Regions from separate parts of the Rhodococcus sovatensis genome, predicted to be linked through region 3. Evidence: riboswitches for the same ligand, from Rfam matches in the RefSeq annotation. Region 3 holds a riboswitch; each other region holds the start of a gene.
What was found. Region 3 has a riboswitch for thiamine pyrophosphate ahead of thiO (glycine oxidase ThiO). Riboswitches for the same ligand answer to the same signal wherever they lie in the genome.
Positions count from the first base shown of each region.

Region 1: it holds a riboswitch for thiamine pyrophosphate, as region 3 does, so the genes downstream of both, WDS16_RS15315 (TenA family protein) here and thiO (glycine oxidase ThiO) in region 3, are expected to answer to the same signal.
Region 2: it holds a riboswitch for thiamine pyrophosphate, as region 3 does, so the genes downstream of both, WDS16_RS23310 (3-oxoacyl-ACP reductase) here and thiO (glycine oxidase ThiO) in region 3, are expected to answer to the same signal.

Region 1 is NZ_CP147846.1:3,316,138-3,319,387, reverse strand. Features, by position in the region: gene WDS16_RS15320 (ABC transporter substrate-binding protein) at 1-842, opposite strand, end outside; gene WDS16_RS15315 (TenA family protein) at 824-1,534, opposite strand; TPP riboswitch at 1,528-1,627, opposite strand; gene WDS16_RS15310 (hypothetical protein) at 1,728-2,138, shown strand; gene WDS16_RS15305 (hypothetical protein) at 2,150-2,800, opposite strand; gene WDS16_RS15300 (carboxylesterase/lipase family protein) at 2,877-3,250, shown strand, end outside.
Region 2 is NZ_CP147846.1:5,001,153-5,004,402, forward strand. Features, by position in the region: gene WDS16_RS23300 (alpha-amylase family glycosyl hydrolase) at 1-963, shown strand, start outside; gene WDS16_RS23305 (hypothetical protein) at 989-1,291, opposite strand; TPP riboswitch at 1,359-1,453, shown strand; gene WDS16_RS23310 (3-oxoacyl-ACP reductase) at 1,507-2,262, shown strand; gene WDS16_RS23315 (LLM class flavin-dependent oxidoreductase) at 2,266-3,250, shown strand, end outside.
Region 3 is NZ_CP147846.1:3,923,136-3,926,385, reverse strand. Features, by position in the region: gene WDS16_RS18210 (NUDIX hydrolase) at 1-363, shown strand, start outside; gene thiE (thiamine phosphate synthase) at 360-1,055, opposite strand; TPP riboswitch at 1,081-1,192, shown strand; gene thiO (glycine oxidase ThiO) at 1,192-2,250, shown strand; gene thiS (sulfur carrier protein ThiS) at 2,258-2,455, shown strand; gene WDS16_RS18190 (thiazole synthase) at 2,460-3,215, shown strand.

The sequences.
Region 1 (3,250 bases), 610 kb from region 3:
GCCAGCATGTGCTGGCTTTCGAACACCAGGGACTCGTCGGTGAACGTGCCAGGATTGGCATCGATGATGTCCTGAGCGGCGCGCTCTGGTTCGTCGGCCGCGAACTGGTATCCGCGCTGCAACGCCTGGACGAACTTCCTTCCCTCCTCAGGATTGTCGGCAAGCCAGTTTTCGTTTCCGCTGATCGTGATCGCGTACGCGTCGGGGAAGCCGTAGTCCGTGCTTTCGAAGTACTTCATCGGCGTCCCGCTGTGTTCGGCCTCGAGGCCTTCCCACGCGAGGTACGACACGGTGAAGTCGGCAGTACCCGAGTACACGGCCTCGTACGCAGAGGTGCCGAGCACGACGGTCTCGTATTCGCCGGTACCACCGTCGTTCTGAATGATCTGACGTAGTCCGGCTTGTTCACCGGTATCTCCGAAGCCGGCGTACACCTTGCCGTCCAGTGCCTTCGGGCTGGGAATGTCGTCGCGGTCGGCGCGTACGCCGATCGCGGTTGCCCAGTGTTGAAGTGGCGCAAGTACCGAAATTATCTGCGCACCTGCGGATTTCGCGAATGTCGTAGAGCTTTGAGTGCTGATACCGAACTCGGCATTGCCCGAGTCGACGAGTGTGTCCGGTGAGGTGTTGTTGTAGGGAAGCACCTCGACGTCGAGTCCGGCGTCGGCGAAGTAACCCTCTTGAAGCGCCACATACAATCCGGTGTGATTGGTGTTCGGAGTCCAGTCCAGAGCGAACCGGATGTTGTCCGTATCGTTCGTCTGCGCACAGGATGACAGACCGAGGATCGACACCGCTGCGATGGACATAGCGAATAGTTTTCTCACAGCGACACCGGCCATGGTGTCGGATGCAATGCGGTGTCCCAGAACATCAGCTCGTATCGAGTGGCCGACACGAAGGATCGGATCATCGCCTCGCGCTGAGCCTCGGTCGCGAGCGTCGCAGCCTCGTCGACGAGGCTGCGCGCACCGTCGACGACAGTGCGAAACTCTTCGGAGTCGTACGTCGAAACCCAACGCGCATAGGGATGTTCAGGGTCCGCCAGCAATACATCCCTGGCGGCGCCCGACAGTCGGACGGCCACGTCCGCGTAGATCCAGAAGCACGGCAGAACCGCCGCTGCCGCAACCGCGTACGGTTCTGTCGCTGCTGTGGCGATCAGGTACGAGACGTATCCCAAGCATGCCGACGAGTGTTCGGCGCGTGAATTCGCGTTGGGGAGTAGGTCGCTCGACAGTAGCGAGTGGTGAAGTGAGGCTTCCTCGACGGCGCCGGCCGCCGAGGCAGCCCAGAACGCCGCCGTGGTCGCGTCGGGTGCCTTAGAGGCGAGGATCGACAATGCCTTGGCGTATCCGGCCAGGTAGAGCTCGTCCTGCTCGATATAGGTGCGGAACGCGTCGAGCGGCAAGGAGCCGTCGCCGAGTAGTCGCAGAAACTTCAAGTCGTCGATTGCGGCGCGTAGCTCGGCCGTTGCTTCCCACAATCGATCCGTATGGCGGACAGAGTCCACCGAGTGCACAGGCGTAGTCATCGCCTCGACATCCCTTCGTCAGCATTACCTGCATCAGGTTCGACGGGTGTGATCTCAGCATCCGCATGTACGGACGCACCCCGTGTCAGAACATCGCCGACCATACATCATCGCGTCCGGCGGTCCGCACGTGAGCACAGACGGAGGCCGGATTTTCCCGCGCACGTGGTCGGGCCGGACGTAGGCTACGCCGATGAGCACAGCCCGCACGTGTACCAGAGCCGCAGCGGCCATCGGAGTTACAGCTGGGATCATCCTGGCCGGTAGTGGCATCGCGAACGCCGACGAGTGGCCCCCGATCCCGGACTATCCGAGCCCCAGCGTGCCCTTCGAAACCAAGAACTTCCTGACGCCCACCGATCCGGCCTACTGGAATCCGTTGCTCGCAGAGAACCGGTTGACCTCGCCGTACGGTACCGATACGAGGATCGTGTGTACCGCGTTTCACGGTGTGCTCACCGGATGCTGGCAGGCCGACGAACAGGGCAACCCGCACAAGCTCGTCGCGTTGCCGTTCGATTTTCCGAATGTCACGGGATCGTCGATGCCTGGTGGCGGCCCGCAGCACTTCGTCTACCCGGGGTTCATTCCAGGAATCGGCTGAGCCAAGAAGTTCTACTTCAGTTCGAACGCCGAGTCCGACACGGTGAATCCGTGACCGACTTGGTCCGCGCAGCTGACGCCGGTCTTTTCCTCGACCCGGCACGTCAACCCGTTCGAGCTGCCCGAGCCAGGAATCGACAGCGTCTCGCCGTACGGCAGTGCGCGTGCCGTGCCGTCGAACCGGTGGAAGCGGGGATCTCCCGAGCTGAGAAATCGGGCAGGCGACCCTGCGGTCAGCTCGATGGTATTCGGCGCGACCCGGGAATCAGGAGCCCCGCTGCCCTCGACGCGTGGAGCGGTCGACGGGAATTCTCCGTGGCAGCCGGCAACGGACGTCACGGTGACGAACACGGCACACTCGAATTTCCCACTCGGAGAGGTGAAGTAGTAGAAGCCGTCGTTTCCTTCGAATCGCGAGGCGTCGGCGGTGGGCGGAGCTGTGGTGGTGGTACTGGGTCGTTGCGACGAACTACTGCTCGGTGTCCCCGTCGTGCTCGGTGTCCCAGTAGTGGTCGGGCTGGTAGTGCGGACAACGGACGGTGGATCGGTGTCGACGGTCGCGAGCGGCGCTGTCGCCGTGCCGTCGACGTCGGAGCTGCAGCCGGCGAGAAGTACCGCCCACAGAGCACACGCTGAGCCACCGTATGCCCGCAGTCGGTTCATGTCGCCAGCATAAACAAGCGAACCCGCTCATCTGGAGTTGGTACGTTGGCGTTCGTCGAGCAACGAAGGAGGTGCCATGGGTGACGCGACTTGCCGAGTGGCCACTCCCTACGGGGACGTGGTCGGCTATATGGACGGCACCGTGTACGCGTGGAAGGGCATCCCCTACGCGGCGGCACCCGACGGCGAGCATCGATTCCGATCTCCACGCCCGGCCGAGCCCTGGTCGGAGCCGTTGGATTGCCGAAAGTTCGGCGCGGTCGCTCCGCAAGGACTGGACAATCCTGTCCCGATGGACCCCGACATTCCAATGGCGGAGGACTGTCTGTCGGTGAATGTGTGGGCGCCCGAGCCCGACGGAACTCCGCGTCCGGTCATGGTCTGGATCCACGGCGGTGCGTATTCGCTCGGGTCCGCAGCGCAGAGCGTGTACGACGGGCGCAACCTCGC
Region 2 (3,250 bases), 1.1 Mb from region 3:
GGACAGGGGTTTCCGAAATTTCAGCAGGAACTGCGCGACGGCGCCGGGTCGTGGTTCCAGATCGATCGGTCGTCGGGCGAGCCGAAGCATCGTAACTTCGAGGGCCACGATGAGCTCGTCGCCTTCGATCATGACAACGTCGAGGTGCAGGACTACGTCGCCGACGTCATGGATCACTGGCTGAGCCGCGGCGCCGACGGTTGGCGGTTGGACGCGGCATACGCTGTGCCGCCGAAGTTCTGGAGCGCGGTGATCCCCCGCGTACGGGAAAAGCACCCGAACGCATACTTCCTCGGCGAGGTGATACACGGCGACTACGCCGCGATCGTGACGTCGAGTTCACTGGATTCGGTGACCCAGTACGAACTGTGGAAGGCGACGTGGAGCGGCATCGTCGAGGAAAACTTCTTCGAGCTTTCTCATGCGCTGGGCCGCCACAACGACTGGATGGACACGTTCGTCCCGGCGACGTTCGTCGGCAACCACGACGTGAACCGAATCGCAAGCACGATCACCGACGAGCGGCACCTCGCGCACGCCCTCGTCGTGCTGTTCACGACCGGCGGAACGCCGATGATCTACTACGGCGACGAGCAGGGATTCCATGGTGTCAAGGAGGAGCGCGTCGGTGGCGACGACGATGTTCGTCCCGAATTCCCCATGGCGAAGGAACAACTCGATCCGGCAGGGTGGCCGATCTTCCACTTGCATCAGCAGCTGATCGGTCTACGCAGGCGCAATCCATGGCTGCATCACGCACGAACCGAGACTCTCGAGCTGACCAACACAGCCATGCTCTACCGAGCGTACGACGCCGACAACGTGCTGTACGTCGCCCTCAACCTCGGGAACGAGGCGGTCGACTATCGCGTATCCGGTGACGTCGTGGCCGGGGACGCATCCGAACATTCGGGGTGGAGCTCGGTCCCGGCACACGGGTGGGCTGTCTTCGGTACGAAGTAGCTGCCCCGGAAAGCCGAATCTTCGGTCAGCCTCTGGCGAGCTTCGCGCGGTCGAAGAACGCCAACACGTGCGGGACTTTGTCCTCCGGGACATCGAACACCGCTTGACCACTGAGGTAGGACATCGAGTCATCGGGCAGGCGTGCACCGATCTTCACTCGTAGCCCGCCGCCCCGCGGCTTCGCGTCGACTCCGATGTGCGAAACGTGCCAGCGGGGTCGGCCCGAGACTGTCTGCTGTGTCGAATCGAAGATCTCGACGACGCGGTTGTCGAGGACGAGCACGACGTTCTCGTCCAACCAGTACTCGACGTACTCTCGTTCGCGCATCGTAGGAGCCTATATTCATCTCTACTGCCAGCGCTAGATACAGCAACAAAGCCCGAGAGGTACACTCGTCGGCGACACGGGGTGCCGCACCGAGCGGCTGAGATCACACCCGTCGAACCTGATCTGGTCAACACCAGCGTAGGGATGTCTGCATCCGCACGGGGTGCATTGTCTTCTCCGCCGCCGCATGTCGACCAGCGAGCGAGAGGAAGCACATGAATTTCGACGAGCAGACCGTGTTGGTCACCGGAGCGGGACGAGGGCTCGGCACCTCGATCGCCCGAGCATTCGCGCACCAGGGGGCTCGCGTTGTCGTGAACTATCGCGCCAGCGCGGTGTCGGCCGAGCAGCTCGCTGCAGAGATCGGCGGCTTGGCCGTGCAAGCGGACATCACCGTTGCCGAAGAGATGGACGCGCTCTTCACCGCCGCCGAGCAGCACTTCGGAACCACGGTCACTACCGTCGTCAACAACGCCCTCGCCGACTTTTCGTTCAACGGCGACGCCCGAAGCAAGGCCGACTCCATCTCGTGGGAGCAGTTCGATGCACAGTTCCAGGGAACTGTTCGTGGAGCGTTGACGACAACCCAGCGCGCGTTGCCCGGAATGCGGACAGCGGGTTTCGGTCGAATCATCAACGTCGGAACCAATCTCTTTCAGAACCCGGTGGTGCCGTACCATGACTACACGGCGTCGAAAGCAGCCCTGCTGTCCCTGACCCGCACGCTCGCAGCCGATCTCGGTGTCGACGGCATCACCGTCAACATGGTCTCCGGTGGATTGCTTCGTACGACGGACGCCAGCGCGGCGACGCCCGAGGCGGTGTTCGACTTGATTGCTGCGTCGACTCCACTGCAGCGAGTGGTGACGCCCGCAGAATTCGCCGACGCGCTGCTGTTCTTTGCCTCACCGTGGTCGAGGTCGGTGACCGGACAGAATCTCGTGGTGGACGGCGGACTGGTCAAGGACTGAACGATGCTGCATCTCAACGCATTTCTGTTCGGCTGCGGCCACCACAGTGCCGCGTGGCGCCATTCGAGCTCTCGTGTGGAGGATCTCGGCGATATCGGCTACTACGAGGAGCTCGCGCGGACCGCGGAGCGAGGGAAGCTCGACGCAGTCTTCTTCGCCGACGGGCATTCGGTGCGTGATCCGGCAGGAGCGGGCACCTGGTTCCTCGAGCCCATCACCGCGCTGACGGCGATGGCGCGGGCGACATCGCACATTGGACTGGTCACGACGGTGTCCACCACCTTCTACACGCCGTTCCATGCTGCCCGCCTCCTCGCCTCCCTCGATCACATCAGCGGCGGGCGTGCGGGGTGGAACGTCGTCACCTCCATGTTCGACGCCGAAGCCCGCAATCACGGGTTCACCGAGATACCGGCTCGCGCTGAGCGTTACGCCCGTGCCGAGGAGTTCGTCGAGGTTGCACTTGCGCTGTGGGACAGCTGGGACGGCGACGCCCTCAAGCTCGATCGTGATGGTCAGTACGCGGACCCCGACGGCGTGCATTCGATCGATCACGTGGGCAAGTACTTTCGAGTCGATGGCCCGTTGACGGTCCCTCGCTCACCCCAGGGACGGCCGGTGCTGTTCCAGGCCGGTGCGTCGGGCGAGGGCCGGGATCTCGCGGCGCGTTACGCCGAGGCGATTTACGCTGTTGCCTACGATATCGATTCGGGGGCAGGCTATTACGCCGACGTGAAGTCGCGAATCCACAAGGCCGGCCGCGATGGAAATTCGGTGGGCATCATGCCTGGCCTCGTCACGTATATCGGGTCGACCATGACCGAAGCACACGCGAAGAAGGCCGAACTCGATGCATTGCTGCCTGTCGAGCAGTCATTGCGTCAGCTGGGCATGTACGTCGAACAGGATTGTCGAGAGTGGGAATTGGACGCGCCAGTTCCCACTCTCCCGCCGGTCGAGGAGTTCACGGGTCCGCACGGACGCTACG
Region 3 (3,250 bases):
ACTGCGAACGTCCTGGGTTCCCGCCCAGACGGCTGGTGGAAGGACCGTAGCGGAGCGACCAAAGCACTACTGGCCTCGCTTGCCGACATCCTGCCGCGCACCGTCGAACTACCCGGTGGGAGCTTCGGGTGGTTGAAGGAAATCGAAGCGGTGCTCGAAGGCGAAGCGCGGGCTGCGCAGTTCGAGGACGTCCGTATCCCCATCTTTCACGCCTCGGCCAGCGGCGACGACGAACTCGCCCGGCGCGCCCACGAAGGTTCCGCATTGACCGCGCTCGTCACGGCGGACCGGGGACTCAGAGAACGACTGCCGACGACGGTGCATGTCCTGTCGCCGTCGACCGTGCTCGGCTGGCTGGACTAGCTTCGCGTCAGCTTCTGTGACAGTTCCTGCGCTGCGGCCTGTGGATCTCGGGCCTGCGTGATGGCACGGACCACGACGATCCGATCGGCACCTGCGGCGAGCACTTCGTCGACATTGCCTGCGTCGACGCCGCCGATGGCGAACCATGGGCGCGAGGGCGCGGATTCGGCGGTGCTGCGCAGCAGCTCGAGCCCGGCCGCCGTGCGGTTCGGCTTGGTGGGAGTCGCCCACACCGGTCCCGTCGCGAAGTAGTCGACGCCATCCTCGATGGCAGCCAGGCTCGCCTGGTTGCGATTCTGCGTCGAACGACCGATGACGACGTCGGGCCCGAGGATCTGCCGCGCGTAATGCACAGGCAGGTCGTTCTGGCCGAGATGCAGCACGTCCGCATTGGACGCCAATGCGAGATCCGCCCGATCGTTCACGGCCAACAGTGCACCGTGGCGCTTCGTCGCGGCGGACAGAACTGCCAACGCAGCTAGTTCGTCCTTGGCTTCGAGAGGACCGAACTCGCGCTCACCGGCCGAATTCTTGTCACGCAGCTGGATGATGTCGACGCCGCCGGAGAGCGCAGCCTCGGCGAACTGGGCGAGGTCGCCGAGCTCGCGCCTGGCGTCGGTGCACAGATACAGGCGGGCCGAGGTCAACCGCTCGCGCGCCGATTCGTTACGGGAGCTCTGAGTGGGATACACAGTGCAAAGGTAGTCTGTGAGCAGTTGGTCGATACACGGGAGTCCTGGGGTACGCAGGGCTGAGAGTGGGCACGCCGTCCTTACCGTCAATACCTGAACCGGATCATGCCGGCGCAGGGAGTGAGGTGGTTGTGAGATGTCCGGAACTCTGGCAGTGGTCGGCGGCGGTGTCATCGGCCTGGCGGTAGCAGTGCGGGCAGCGCGTGACGGCTGGTCGGTGCGGTTGTACGACCCGATGCTCGGCTCAGGGGCGTCGTGGGTCGCGGGCGGAATGCTAGCTCCGCTGTCGGAGGGATGGCCCGGTGAACACGAACTGCTCGCACTGGGCGCGCACTCGTTGGCGCGGTGGCCGGAGTTCGCTCGATCACTTCCCGGTGACGTGTTCTCCTCGACCGGTTCGCTCACCGTTGCACTCGATGCCGCCGACGCCGAGGATCTGCGAACCATTGCCGAATTCGTCGGGCAGCAGGGGCACGAACTCGAGATCCTCGGTCGCGCGCAGATTCGTGAACTCGAACCTTCGCTGGCCCAGAACATTCGCCTCGGGCTTCTCGCGCCCACCGAACTGGCCGTCGACAACCGGGCCCTGATGGCCGCGTTGAAGGAAGCCGCAGTTGGAGTGGAGATCATCGGCGAGGCGGTGACAGACCTGGACGCTCTGGATGCCGATCAGATCGTCGTCGCGGCCGGCGCGCAGACTGCGTCGTTGCTCCCTGCAATGCCGGTTCGCGCCGTGAAAGGCGAAATTCTCAGGCTGCGTCGACGCCCGAGCGCAGGTAGCGCCCCCACCCGCACGATTCGCGGCAGCGTTCACGGCCGCCCCATCTACCTCGTTCCGCGCGGCGATGGACTGGTCGTCGGTGCCACCCAGTACGAATCGGGCCACGACACACAGGTCACCGTCGCAGGGGTGCGTGACCTCATAGCCGACGCCGAACGACTCATGCCGAGCATCGGCGAATACGAACTGTACGAAAGCGCGGCGGGGCTGAGACCGATGAGCCCCGACGGGCTACCCGTCATCGGGCGTCTCTCCGAACGCGTCATCGTCGCATCAGGTCACGGTCGCAACGGAATCCTGTTGACGCCCATCACTGCAGACGCCGTCTCGGCGCTCCTCTGCGGCGACACACTCCCCGAAGCCAAGGCAGCAGATCCATCCCGATTCGAGCCCGTCCTTGGACCGAAAGGTTAGGAAAGAAATGATTACGGTCAATGGGAAAGAGCTGGACATCGCTGCGGACGTGACCATGCGGCAGCTTCTCTTGCAGCTGTCCATGCCCGAGCGGGGTATCGCAGTTGCCGTCGACGGAACAGTGTTGCCCAAGAGTAGATGGGACGCAACAACCGTCGAAAAGGGTTCTACCATCGAGATTCTCACGGCTGTGCAGGGTGGTTGAGCAAATGTCGGACGTATTGAAGATTGCAGACAAGGCCTTCGACTCCCGGCTCATCATGGGCACCGGGGGAGCCGCGAACCTCGCGGTGTTGGAGGACGCGCTCGTCGCGTCGGGCACCGAGCTGACCACCGTCGCGATGCGACGCGTCGACGCTGCGGGCGGTACCGGCGTGCTCGATCTGCTGCGCAAGTTGAACATCGCGCCGCTGCCGAACACTGCAGGGTGTCGAGGCGCCGCCGAAGCGGTCCTGACCGCTCAGCTGGGTCGTGAAGCTCTCGAAACGAATTGGGTGAAGCTCGAAGTCATCGCCGACGAGCGGACCCTGCTGCCCGACGCGATCGAACTGGTCAAGGCCGCAGAGCAACTGGTCGACGACGGTTTTCACGTCCTCCCGTACACCACCGATGATCCGGTGCTCGCGCTAAGGCTCGAGGACATCGGTTGCGCGGCCGTCATGCCGCTCGGTGCGCCAATCGGAACTGGTCTCGGCATTTCCAACCCGCACAACATCGAGATGATCGTCGACGCCGCGTCGGTGCCCGTCATCCTCGACGCGGGGATCGGAACCGCGAGCGATGCAGCGCTGGCCATGGAGCTGGGGTGCGATGCGGTCCTTCTCGCGACCGCTGTCACCCGCGCGAAAGATCCCGCGTTGATGGCGTCGGCGATGCGGCATGCGGTGTCGGCCGGGTACGAGGCTCGTCGAGCCGGCCGGATTCCGAAGCGGTTCTGGGCTCAGGCGAGTTCGCCTTCGGCGTAGTGGCACGGTTGAGTGCATCGGGGTGCACTCAACCG